Regions from separate parts of the Arthrobacter sp. 01L42 genome, predicted to be linked through region 1. Evidence: predicted binding sites of a transcription regulator. Region 1 holds the regulator's gene; each other region holds the start of a gene.
What was found. Region 1 encodes LexA, which represses DNA repair genes until DNA is damaged. Its sites were predicted from a motif close to TCGAACANNTGTTCGA; they were not measured.
Positions count from the first base shown of each region.

Region 2: the regulator LexA is predicted to act here: its motif matches at 1,969-1,984, upstream of ruvA (Holliday junction branch migration protein RuvA).
Region 3: the regulator LexA is predicted to act here: its motif matches at 1,818-1,833, upstream of AC1DN2_RS03165 (LexA family protein).

Region 1 is NZ_JBFTSL010000004.1:183,036-187,020, reverse strand. It holds gene AC1DN2_RS05135 (histidinol-phosphate transaminase) at 1-788, opposite strand, end outside; gene AC1DN2_RS05130 (LysM peptidoglycan-binding domain-containing protein) at 857-1,261, opposite strand; gene lexA (transcriptional repressor LexA) at 1,794-2,543, shown strand; gene AC1DN2_RS05120 (ATP-dependent DNA helicase) at 2,656-3,985, opposite strand, start outside.
Region 2 is NZ_JBFTSL010000003.1:220,382-224,366, forward strand. It holds gene ruvB (Holliday junction branch migration DNA helicase RuvB) at 135-1,259, opposite strand; gene ruvA (Holliday junction branch migration protein RuvA) at 1,252-1,896, opposite strand; gene ruvC (crossover junction endodeoxyribonuclease RuvC) at 2,022-2,600, opposite strand; gene AC1DN2_RS04165 (YebC/PmpR family DNA-binding transcriptional regulator) at 2,650-3,405, opposite strand; gene pdxT (pyridoxal 5'-phosphate synthase glutaminase subunit PdxT) at 3,409-3,985, opposite strand, start outside.
Region 3 is NZ_JBFTSL010000003.1:18,544-22,528, forward strand. It holds gene AC1DN2_RS03150 (histidine phosphatase family protein) at 1-235, shown strand, start outside; gene AC1DN2_RS03155 (DUF3090 domain-containing protein) at 260-820, shown strand; gene AC1DN2_RS03160 (SCO1664 family protein) at 820-1,587, shown strand; gene AC1DN2_RS03165 (LexA family protein) at 1,847-2,278, shown strand; gene AC1DN2_RS03170 (Y-family DNA polymerase) at 2,287-3,585, shown strand; gene AC1DN2_RS03175 (hypothetical protein) at 3,630-3,947, shown strand; gene AC1DN2_RS03180 (hypothetical protein) at 3,954-3,985, shown strand, end outside.

The sequences.
Region 1 (3,985 bases):
GCGGAGAGGTGGTACGGGAGACGGACCAGGCGCAGGGCATCCGCGACCTCCGGGGCCGCGGCCATGTAGCCGAGCCGCGCACCCGCGAGGGCGAAGGCCTTGCTCATGGTGCGCGAGACGATGAGCCGCTCCCGGCCAGGCAGCAGGGTGAGGGCACTGGGCGTGCCGTCGTGGGCGAACTCGTGATAGGCCTCGTCGACGATCACGATGGTCTGGCTGGCCTCGCCGGCGTCATAGACTGCCTCGACCACATCAAGGCCCAGCCCCGTGCCGGTCGGGTTGTTCGGGGAACAGAGGAAGACAATGTTGGGCTGAAGCTCGCGGACTTGCTGTGCCGCTGATTCCGCACTGAGCCCATAGTCGGACGCGCGGGCCCCGACGACGTACTCCGTATCCGTGCCGGAGGCCAGCAGCGGGTACATCGAATACGTGGGAGGGAACCCGAGGGCCGTCCGGCCAGGGCCCCCGAAGGCCTGGAGGATTTGCTGAAGGACTTCGTTGGAACCATTCGCGGCCCAGATGTTCTCCGCGTCCAGCCCATGGCCAAGGTATTCGGCGAGGGCTTCGCGCAATTCGGTGAATTCGCGGTCCGGATAGCGGTTCAGCCCGGCAGCGGCGGCGCTCACGGCTTCGGTAATCGCGGCGCGGACATCGGCCGGGACCCCATGGGTGTTCTCGTTGACGTTGAGCAGGATGGGGACGTCCAGCTGCGGCGCGCCATACGGACGCAGGCCACGCAGATTGGTTCGGAGGGGCAGTCGGTTGAGGCGCTCAAGCTGGTCAGTCACGTGACCAGTTTAAGTGGTAGCGGGACGGGCGCTGAAACTGTGACGCCCGCGACGGCACCCGGGGGTGGCTACTTGGACGGAACAAACAGTTGCTGGCCCGGCATCACACGCGCGGCGTCCAGATTGTTCAACTGCACGATATCGGCCACAACATCGCGGGGATCGCGCTCCGGGGCCACCGACCCGGCAATGGCCCAGAGGGACTCCCCCGGTTGGACTGTGACGGATACGGTCGGCGTCACCGAGAGCTGGTCTGCGGAATCTGCCGCTTTCGCGGGAGCGTTGAGGAATCCGCTGAAGGACAGGATGAACGCCGCCAGCAGAATCAGGGGGACGCCGAAAAAGACGAAGCGTCCGCGCCGGGTGAGCCGAAGCGGCGGCTGCTTGGTCCGGCCGCCGGAAACCGCGGCGGCGGCTCCTTGCTGCGCCCGCGACTGCGCGGAGCCGCGGCGCCTGGCGTTGAGCGGGTACACGTTGCCGTGACTGGAACCGCTTTGGGCGAGGCCGCCGTGTCCGATGCTGCCGTGTCCGATGCTGCGGCGATCCACTGCGCCACCCGGACCAACACCACGGTGGCGGGTCGTGACGCCCTGAATGTTAGTGCCGTCAAACGCGCTTGAAACTGACATGAACTGAGCCCTCCTGGACCATAAGTTGCCGCCCGGCGTACTCACGTACTCGCCGCCAACCGGCCGAACCTTCGAACATAGAACCGAACATTGTCTGCGAACCCAGATCGTTGGAATCGAACACATATTCGAATCTTGCTGGTTCTGTTTTAGCACTTACTAACGAACGATGTCGAGACTCGCTAGAACAAATGTTTGAAAAAGGTCTGCGGCTGGCCTATTTTTGAGGGACAGGACAACCACTTTCGAACTCCCACTTTCGAACTAAAAGTGGGAATTCATTCGTAGTTGATCAGCAGGGTCTGACATTTCAGGCCGGAAGTTCCCGGTGACAGCAGCCACGGCAGCCGGGCGGAACGGAAAGGCGTTGGCGAACATGGCAGCACAAGCCACCGGCGGCAGGGCCACCCCACGGAGCCCGCAGCCCGCCCGGGCCCCCAAGAGCCTCACCGTCCGGCAAAAGAAAATCCTGGAGACCATCCAGCGGTCCGTCACGGACAAGGGCTACCCGCCGTCCATGCGCGAAATCGGAGACACCGTCGGTCTCGCCAGCCTGTCGAGCGTGACCCACCAGCTCTCCCAACTGGAAAAGCTCGGCTACCTGCGGCGTGATCCGAAGCGGCCCCGGGCCATGGAAGTGCTCATGCCGCTGACCCTGGACGAGGGGGCCACGCCGATATCTGGTATCGAGAAGTCCAGCCCCTTGCGGGCCGTAGGCGGCCTGTCGGTAACCGAGCTCGCCAGCGCCACTGACACGGCAATGGTGCCGTTCGTCGGACGCATCGCCGCCGGCGGGCCGATCCTCGCGGACCAGGTGGTGGAGGACGTCATGCCGCTGCCCCGCCAACTCGTGGGCCATGGCGAACTCTTCATGCTCAAGGTGGCCGGCGACTCGATGATCGACGCCGCCATCTGCGACGGCGACTGGGTGGTTGTCCGCCGCCAGGGTGATGCCGTGAACGGCGATATCGTTGCCGCCCTGCTGGACGACGAAGCCACGGTCAAGACCTTCCGCCAGCGGGACGGCCACACGTGGCTGTTGCCGCAAAACACCCAGTACGAGCCCATCCTGGGCGACCACGCCGTCATCATGGGCAAGGTCGTATCGGTACTGCGCTCCCTCTAAACTGCGCTCACTCTAAACTGCGCTCCCCTTAGCCATCCGGGGCATGCTGCCAGTTCCTAGCGGCCACCCCGCGGCGGATTTCCGGCGCAGGGTGACGGCCCCGGTTTGGGACTTAAGCTTTCGCGGAGTCTTTCGCCAGGCGCTTCAGGGCTGCCATGGCTATCGATGAATCGGTGGTGGGCCAGAACGGCGGCAGCGCGGCGCGCAGGAAGCCGCCGTAACGCTCTGTGGAGAGCCGCGAATCCAGCACTGCCACCACGCCCCTATCCGAGGTCGAGCGGATCAGCCGTCCGGCGCCCTGCGCGAGGCGGATGGCGGCGTGCGTGGCCGAGACGGCCATGAAGCCATTGCCGCCGGACTGGGCCACGGCCCGCGAACGTGCCGTCATCAGCGGGTCGTCCGGCCGCGGGAAGGGAATCCGGTCGATGACCACCAGCCGGCAGGACACGCCAGGGACGTCGACGCCCTGCCAGAGGGACATGGTGCCGAACAAACACGTGTCAGGTTCGTCGGCAAACTGCCGCACGAGCGCCGTCATGGTCGACTCCCCCTGGCACAGGATGCTGAGGCCCAGCCGGGGCCGCATGGCCTCGGCTGCTTCCTCTGCGGCGCGCCGCGAGGAGAACAGGCACAGGGCGCCTCCGCCGGAGGCGCGGATCAGCTTCTCGAGTTCGTCCAGGGCCTCGGGGGACGTTCCGCGGCCGGGTTTGGGTAGGTGCCGGGCTACGTAGAGGATGCCCTGCTTCGGGTAGTCGAACGGGGAGCCGACGTCGACGCCGGTCCAGCTCGGGGCGCCGTTGCCAACCAGGCCCAGGCCGCCGGCGGCGGGTTCGAAGGCAGCGCCGATGGTCAGTGTGGCCGAGGTCAGGATGACGGTGTGGTCCGCGAACAGGCCCTCGCGCAACCGCCCTGCGACGCTCAGCGGGGCAACGTTGATCAACGCCGGCGCGCTCTCGTCCGGCTGGGAGTAGCCCTGCGCCGGGTCGAAGCTGCTGTTGCGGGAGAACCACACGACTTCGCGGTTTTCGCGCGCGGCCAGGAGGCGTTCACAGAGCTCCAGGATGACCATGAGGCGCGAGCGGGCCAGCTGCCGTCCGCCGTCCGCCGACACGGAGCTGTCCCCCTTGGAATCGGACAGGGCGGCGCGGCACGCGTCGCGCAGTTGGTCGATGCAGTCCAGCTGCTCGCTGTTCAGGCCGTTGGGCATCAGCCCGCTGGGGACGCCGTCGATGGCGAGCTCCAGGTGGGCGGCGGCATTGTTCAGCGCATCCACGGTGATGCCCGTGTGCTTCCGGGCCCCGGACGCGGCGGCGTGCACCATCGCCACGGAGAGCTGGCCCGAGACCGCGCCCGTGACGCGGTCCTGAAGTTCGTGTGCTTCATCCACCACGACGACGTCGTACTCGGGCAGCACCGCCAGGCCTTCGAAGGCACTGACGGCG
Region 2 (3,985 bases), on a different contig from region 1:
GGGGTCTGCGCAGCAAACTGGCCGCGAGACCGTCCCCCAGACCGCCGGCGGCTACCTGCTCTCCGCCCACGGAAACAAAACCCGGACGTGCCGAGCGTCATACCAGTCTAAAGGGAAAAGCTGAAAGAACGGTGCTAGCGGCTGTTTCGGATCCACTGAGGATCGGTTTCTTCGCCGAGATCCCCACCGGACCCGCCGATCGGGCTCTCGCCCGGCTCGTCGGCCTGGAACAGTTCCAGCGGGTCCTGGCCGAAGGCGCCGGCCGGAATGGCGAAGCCCAGGTGCGTCCATGCCGGCGCCAGGGCTATCCGGCCGCGCGGCGTCCGGCCCAGGAGTCCTTCGCGCACCAGATAGGGCTCGGCGACCGTTTCCACGGTCTCCGTTTCCTCGCCGACGGCGATCGCGAGCGTGGACAGGCCTACCGGGCCGCCGCCGAACTTGGTGATGAGGGCCTCGAGAACGGCACGGTCCAGCCGGTCCAGGCCCCGCTTGTCCACCTCATACATGTCCAGGGCCGCGGAGGCCGCCCGCGCGTCGATTTGCTCGATGCCGTGCACAAGCGCCCAGTCCCGGACCCGGCGCAGGAGCCGGTTGGCGATGCGCGGCGTGCCCCGGGACCGGCCGGCAATCTCGCTGAATCCGGCGGAGTTGACCTTCAGGTCCAGCAGGCCGGCGGAGCGGCGCAGGACCAGTTCCAGCTCCTCGACGGAGTAAAACTCGAGGTGGCCGGTGAAACCGAACCGGTCCCGCAGCGGGCCGGGAAGGAGGCCGGCCCGCGTGGTGGCGCCGACGAGCGTGAAGGGCGGCAGCTCCAGCGGAATGGCCGTGGCGCCGGCGCCCTTGCCGACGACGATATCGACGCGGAAATCTTCCATCGCCATGTACAGCATTTCCTCGGCCGGCCGGGACATGCGGTGGATTTCATCCAGGAACAGGACCTCACCCTCAGAGAGTGAGGACAGGATGGCCGCAAGGTCGCCCGCGTGTTGGATGGCCGGGCCGCTGCTGATCCGCAGCGGAACGTTCATTTCGGCGGCGATGATCATGGACAGTGTGGTCTTGCCCAGGCCGGGAGGGCCCGAGAGCAGCACGTGGTCCGCGCTGCGCCCACGCATGCGCGAGGCCTCCAACACGAGGGAGAGCTGCTTGCGGACCCGGTGCTGGCCCACGAAGTCGTGCAGGTTCTTGGGCCGCAGGGCGGCTTCGATGACCCGCTCCTCCGGTTCCTCTCCCCCGGCGACGATCGACGGCTCAGCCACGCGCGCCTACCCGGTTCCCGGCGCGGGCGCCGTCCTGGCCCAGCCAGCGCAGCGTCGCGCGGAGAATCTCCGCCACATTGCCGTTCGCCGCGAGGTCCGGGGAATCGGCAAGGGACTTGTCGATGCTGGCCGTGGCATCCTTTTCGGACCAGCCCAGGCTGGTCATCGCGGCCACCACCTGCGGCTTCCAGACGGATTCGGCGGACACGGCCGCGACAGGCGCGCCGGCGGTGCCGTGCGGCACAAGCTTGCCGGCTAGTTCGAGCACGATCCGGCCGGCCACCTTCGGTCCGATGCCGGGGACCTTCGTGAAGGCCTTGCCGTCGCCGGAGTGGGCGGCCACCCGGATGGCTTCGGGCTCGTGGACGGCCAGCACCGCCAGTGCGAGGCGGGGACCGACTCCGCTGACGCTGAGGAGCACATCAAACACCTCGCGTTCGTCATCGCTGGCGAAGCCGAACAGGGTCAGCGAGTCTTCCCGCACGATCAGGGACGTGAATAGCTTTCCCTCCTCACCCACCCGGAGGCCGCTGAGGGTCTGCGGTGTGGCGTTGACGCTCATGCCGGCGCCGTTGAGGTCGATCACGGCGGAGGACAGGCCAACATGCGCAACGGTTCCACGAAGAAAACTGATCAAGGCCGGGCTCCTGGTCTAACTGGCGTCTACAACTGGGTGATGAAAGAACGTACAGCCGGGCACGCCGGCTATCCGAACATATCTACGAATACCCTACCAAGCCCCGCGGCGTCACAGCCGGACATTCAGCGCGCACGGCGCGCTTTTGCCTCCGCGTCCGCCCACGCCCGCTGCGCCGGAGTGAGGGACTGGCTGCCCGGCCCAGTCGTGGCTACGGCGGCCCCGCTGCCGGCCCGCCAAGCGTGGGTGATGGCCAACGCAAGGGCGTCGGCGGCGTCGGCAGGGCGCGGAGGCGCGTCCAGCCGGAGGATCTTGGTCACCAGCTTGGTGACCGCATCCTTGTTCGAGGTCCCGCTTCCCGTCACGGCTGCCTTGACCTCGGACGGGGTGTGCAGAGCCACCGGGATGCCACGGCGCGCGGCGGCCGCAATGACCACACCGGAGGCCTGCGCCACCCCCATGACCGTGCTGACGTTGAGCTGGGAAAAGACCCGCTCCACGGCGAGGACCTGGGGTTCGTAGCGGTCCAGCCACTCGTCGATGGACGTGGCGATGACCAGCAGCCGCTGGTCCAGGCTCTCCTCGGGTGAGGTGCCCACAACGCCGAAGGCCACCAAAGTGGCCCGCCGGTTCCGCTCGACGTCGACAACGCCGATCCCGCAACGGGTGAGGCCCGGGTCGACCCCCAACACGCGCAGCGTCACGGTTGGGCCGTCAAGACCGGGCCCCAAAAGTCACGTTTGGGTGAGCGGGTCACTCGGCTTCCAGTGCGGCCTGCACTTCGTCGCTGAGGTCGGCGTTGCTGTACACGTTCTGGACGTCGTCGAGCTCTTCCAGGGCGTCCACCAGCTTCATGAACTTCTTGGCGGCATCAAGGTCCAGCGGCACCTGCATGGACGGCACAAACTCGGCCTCGTCGGTGTCGTACTCAATGCCGGCTTCCGTGAGGGCATCGCGGATGGCCTGGAGGTCGGTCGGCTCGGAGTGGATCTCGAAGCTGTCGCCGTTGTCCTTGACTTCCTCGGCCCCGGCATCCAGCACGGCCATCAGGACGTCGTCCTCGGCCAGGCCGTTCTTCGGCAGCGAGACGACGCCCTTGCGGGAGAAGAGGTAGCTGACGGAGCCGGGATCGGCGATCGTGCCGCCGTTGCGGGAGATGGCGAGCCGGACCTCGGAGGCGGCACGGTTCTTGTTGTCCGTGAGGCACTCGATCAGCAGCGCGGAACCCTGCGGGCCGCGGCACTCGTACATGATTTCGGTGTAATCGACGACCTCGCCGGTGAGCCCGGCGCCGCGCTTGATGGCGCGGTCGATATTGTCAGCGGGCACCGACGTCTTTTTCGCCTTGGTGACGGCCAGTTCCAAGCTGGGGTTGCCGGAGAGGTCGGGGCCGCCCATGCGCGCGGCGACTTCGATGTTCTTGATCAGCTTGGCGAACGACTTGGCCCGGCGGCTGTCAAGGATGGCCTTCTTATGCTTGGTCGTCGCCCATTTGGAGTGGCCTGACATGCTTTACGCTTCTCCTCTGATCATTCGAATAAACAGTTCATGCACGCGCTTCTCCCCCGTCACTTCCGGGTGGAAGGAGGTGGCCAGCAGCTTGCCGGAACGCACTGCAACAATTCTAGCCGTCCCGTCCAGGGATTCGGGGTGGCCGGCTTTCGACGGTTCCACCTGGGCAAGGACTTCGACACCGTCGCCGACGCGCTCCACCCAGGGCCCGCGGATAAAGACGGCGTGGACCGGCGCCACTGCCCCGCCCGCGCCGCTGAACCCTAATCCCCTGAAGTCCAGGTCCGTCTCGAAGGACTCGCGCTGCCGGCCGAAGGCGTTGCGGCGCACGGTGATGTCGAGTCCGCCGAACGTCTGCTGCGGGTTTCCGGCCAGGTCCTTCGCCGGGTCCGCGATCTCGTCCGCCAGCAGGATCATCCCGGCGCACGAGCCGTAGACGGGCAGGCCGGCCTGGATGCGTTCGCGCAGCGGATCCCGGAGCCCGAAGATCCGGGAGAGCTTGTCGATCGTGGTCGATTCGCCGCCGGGGATGATGAGGCCGTCCAGGCCGTCGAGTTCGGCGGGACGCCGGATCCCG
Region 3 (3,985 bases), on a different contig from region 1:
AGTAAGTCACGGCGACATCATCAAGTCAATCCTCGCCGACGCGCTCGGCATGCACCTTGACCTGTTCCAGCGTATTAACGTGGGCCCCGCCTCCGTATCGATCGTGCGCTACGGCGCTAGTCGGCCGAGCGTCTACGCGACCAACACCGACGCGGGTGATCTGTCGTGGCTGTCGAACGGCCTCCACTCTGGCGATGCGCCGGTGGGCGGCGGTGCAGGGCAGAAAGCGCCATGAACCTCATGTGCCTAAAATACTGACATGCCTACACGTGTTCACGAGTTTGCCTGGCCTGATCGAATCGTCGTCGGCACCATTGGCCTTCCAGGGGCGCGCACGTTTTACCTGCAGGTGCGCGCAGGGACGCAGATCGTGAGTATTGCCCTGGAGAAGCAGCAGTCGGCTCTGCTCGCGGAGAAGATCGACGAAATTCTCGACCAGCTCATCACCGTCGAGGGCAACCCCTTCAGCATTCCCGCGAGCACTCCCATTGAACTTGTCGACAATGACCAGCTCGAGGCCGTTCAGGAGCAGTTTCGCACCGGCGCCATGAGCTTAGGTTGGGACCCAACCACGGCCCAGGTCGTAATTGAGGCCTACCCCATCACCGACGTCGATGCTGATGCTGATGACAACGACGAATCGCTTGATGAGGACGGCGCTAACGAGCCTGAAATGCTGCTGGTGCGCATGCCGGTCGGCACCGCCCGCGCATTCGCCAAGCGCACCCGTGAGATCGTGGGCGCGGGGCGTCCGACGTGTCCGCTCTGCGGTTACCCCATCGACGCCGACGGGCACATCTGCACCCTTCCCGAGGTCTGATGCCAGGGCCGGACCTAGTGACCGCCGAGCTGACGCTCACCGGCCGCATCACGACGGCTTCAAACGCTACATTTCTGGGCAGCATCGGCGACGTGGTGGTCGTCTATAAGCCGATAGCAGGCGAAAGTCCGCTGTGGGATTTTCCCCACGGCACCCTGGCTCACCGGGAGGTTGCCGCCTACCTGGTCTCGCAAGTCTTAGGCTGGGACGTCGTGCCGCACACCTGGCTGCGCGATGGTCCTATGGGCGAAGGAATGGTGCAGCTCTGGCAGGAGCAAGACCCGGCCCAAAGCGCCGTGATCCTGGTCGCGACGGACCAGGTGCCGGAGACGGGCTGGAAACATGTTCTCGAGGGACGGGATGAGAACGGACGGATGGTCGCCCTCGTTCACGAAGACTCGCCAGCGCTCAGACGCATGGCGGTGTTCGACATGGTCGTCAACAACGCCGACCGCAAAGGCGACCACATTCTTGCCATGACGGACGGACACCGGCACGGCGTGGACCATGGGCTCACCTTTCACCGTGACCACAAGCTGCGCACGGTGCTGTGGGGATGGCTGGGAGACGCTCTGACCGCCGAGGAACGCGACGGCATCGATCGTGTCAGCGAAGGACTGCACGGTGGGCTGGGCCGAAACCTGGCGGACTTGCTCAGCGCCGAAGAAATCGCATCGCTCGCCGCGCGCTGCGCACGGTTGCGCTTGGCAGGGCGGTTTCCGGCTCCGAGCGGTGAGATGTCGGCGGTGCCCTGGCCGCTGTTCTAAGGGAATTGCGGCTCAACTGTCAAAAGTTGGCTGCCCAAACGCCGATAACAGCGCCTACGCTCAACCAAGCCCGCAGGCCCCACCTTCCGCAGACGACGCGCCGAGCGTCCCATATACAGCACCCCTTCAGTCAGGTGTTGCGATGTTGAGGAGAAACCGCGCTGCCCACGCAGCCGAGGGATATGGGCAGAGTCCAACTTTTGTCGGCCCATCCGGCTACACTGAATGTATCGAACATATATTCGAATAAGGGTGTGTTGTGGGCGTTGTTGTCGGTCCCCGCGTGATAGACGCGGGCATGTCGTTGCTGTCGGTGCTGATCTCTCCGGTCCCCGTCGCGGCCGGGTATCCATCGCCGGCGCAGGACTACTTCGATGGGCGGATTGACCTGAACGAGCATCTGATCAAGGACATCACCAGCACGTACGTCGTGCGGGTCTCCGGAGACTCGATGGAACGCGCCGGCATCAGCGACGGCGACGAGCTGATCGTCAACCGTGCCCTGGAACCGGTGGACGGGTCCGTGGTCGTTGCGGTCCTGGACGGGGAGCTGACCATCAAACGGCTGCGGATCACGGGAACCGGGGTGGTGCTGCAGGCGGAGAATCCGGCCTACCCGGACATCCGCGTTCCGTCCGTGTCGGATCTGGTCATCTGGGGCGTCGCGACCCGCTGCCTGCACCATGTTTGAGGCACACCATGTCTAAGCCCTCCCCGATGCGGCGGATGCCGCAGATCGCGCACGTGGATGTGAACTGCTTCTACGCCTCGGCCGAGCGGGCATTCGACCCGTCCCTCGAAGGCCGGCCCGTCGTCGTACTGTCCAACAACGACGGGTGCGCCGTCACCCGGTCCCCGGAAGCCAAGGCTCTCGGCATCGGCCTCGGTGAACCATGGTTCAAACTCGCCCCGCGGGCCAAGGAGTGGGGACTTGTTGCCCTCTCGAGCAACTACGAGCTTTACGGGGACATCAGCGCCCGGGTGATGGAACTGCTGGGCCGCTACAGCGCTTGGTTGGAGGTTTACAGCATCGACGAGGCCTTCCTGGGCGTCAAAGGCGCGCCGGAGGACCTGCTGGTCCTGGGCCAGACCATGAAGGCAGCCGTGCGGCGCAACGTGGGGGTTCCGGTCTGCGTCGGGATCGCCGGGACCAAGACCCTCGCGAAACTGGCCAACAAATGGGCAAAGCACAACCCGGCCTTCGACGGGGTCTGCCACTGGGACTCCGTGCCCGCCGCCACCAGGGAAGCGCTGATGGGCCGGCTGTCTGTGATCGAAATCTGGGGCGTCGCGACGCGCCTGACCAAACGCCTCAATGCCTTAGGGCTTCAGTCCATCCTTGACCTGTCCCGGGCCGACCCGGTGATGATCCGGGACCGCTTCTCCGTGGTCATGATGCGCACCGTCCTGGAGCTGCAGGGCACGCCGTGCATCCCGATGGAGGAAGAACGGATCGGCCGGGACCAGCTCATCTTCTCGCGCTCCTTCGCCACCCCCATCACCACCGCCGCCGGCATGCGGCAGGTCCTGTCCGTCTACGGCCAGCAGGCATCGGCGCGGCTGGCCAAATACAGCCTCCAGGCCAAGGTCCTCACCGCCTTCGCCGGCACCTCGCACTTCAACCCGAACGACACCTCCTACCCCTCGGTGTGCGTGCCGCTGCCGATGCCCACCGCCGATCCCGTCCTGCTCACCCGGGCCGCCCACGCCCTCCTGCCCCACATCCAGGAAGGCATCAAATACGCCCGGGCCGGCATCATGGTCACCGACCTGCGGCCCACCGGCAACCAGGCACCGCTGGCCCTGTTCCAGAACCCGCACGAGGAACGCCACATCGGAACCCTCCTGGAGGATGTGACCCGCCGATACGGGCGCGGCTCCATCGGCCTCGGCCACGCCGGCATACGGGGCGGACCGGACTGGACCATGAAACGGGACATGCTCTCCCCCCGCTACACCACCCATTGGGACGAACTCCCCCTCGTCAAAGCCGCCTAACGCCAACACGCCCCCGCAGCACCGCACCACGAAAGACCACCCCCATGACCCTCAGCACCGAAAACCCCACACGAACCCTTGACCTTCAAGTCCGGCTCGACCCGGCAGGCAAGCCCCTTGCCATCCGGCACGACGGACGGATCTGGCTTGTCGATCCGGCCACCGAATCCCGGCACTGGATCGGCGGTGACGCCGGGCGGGGCACCCGATGCACGGCCGCCGCTGGCGCCAACCCGGCCGGTACCGAATACTGGCGCGTCGAGGCCCGGCTGGGGGCTAATTCAGCGCTGCGCACCTTCACGCTGCGCCGGAATCCACGCTCCGTCCAGTGGCTCCTGGACGACATCAGCGACGGCGGCTAGGCAACGGTGACACTGCACCGTCAGCCGATCAACGACCA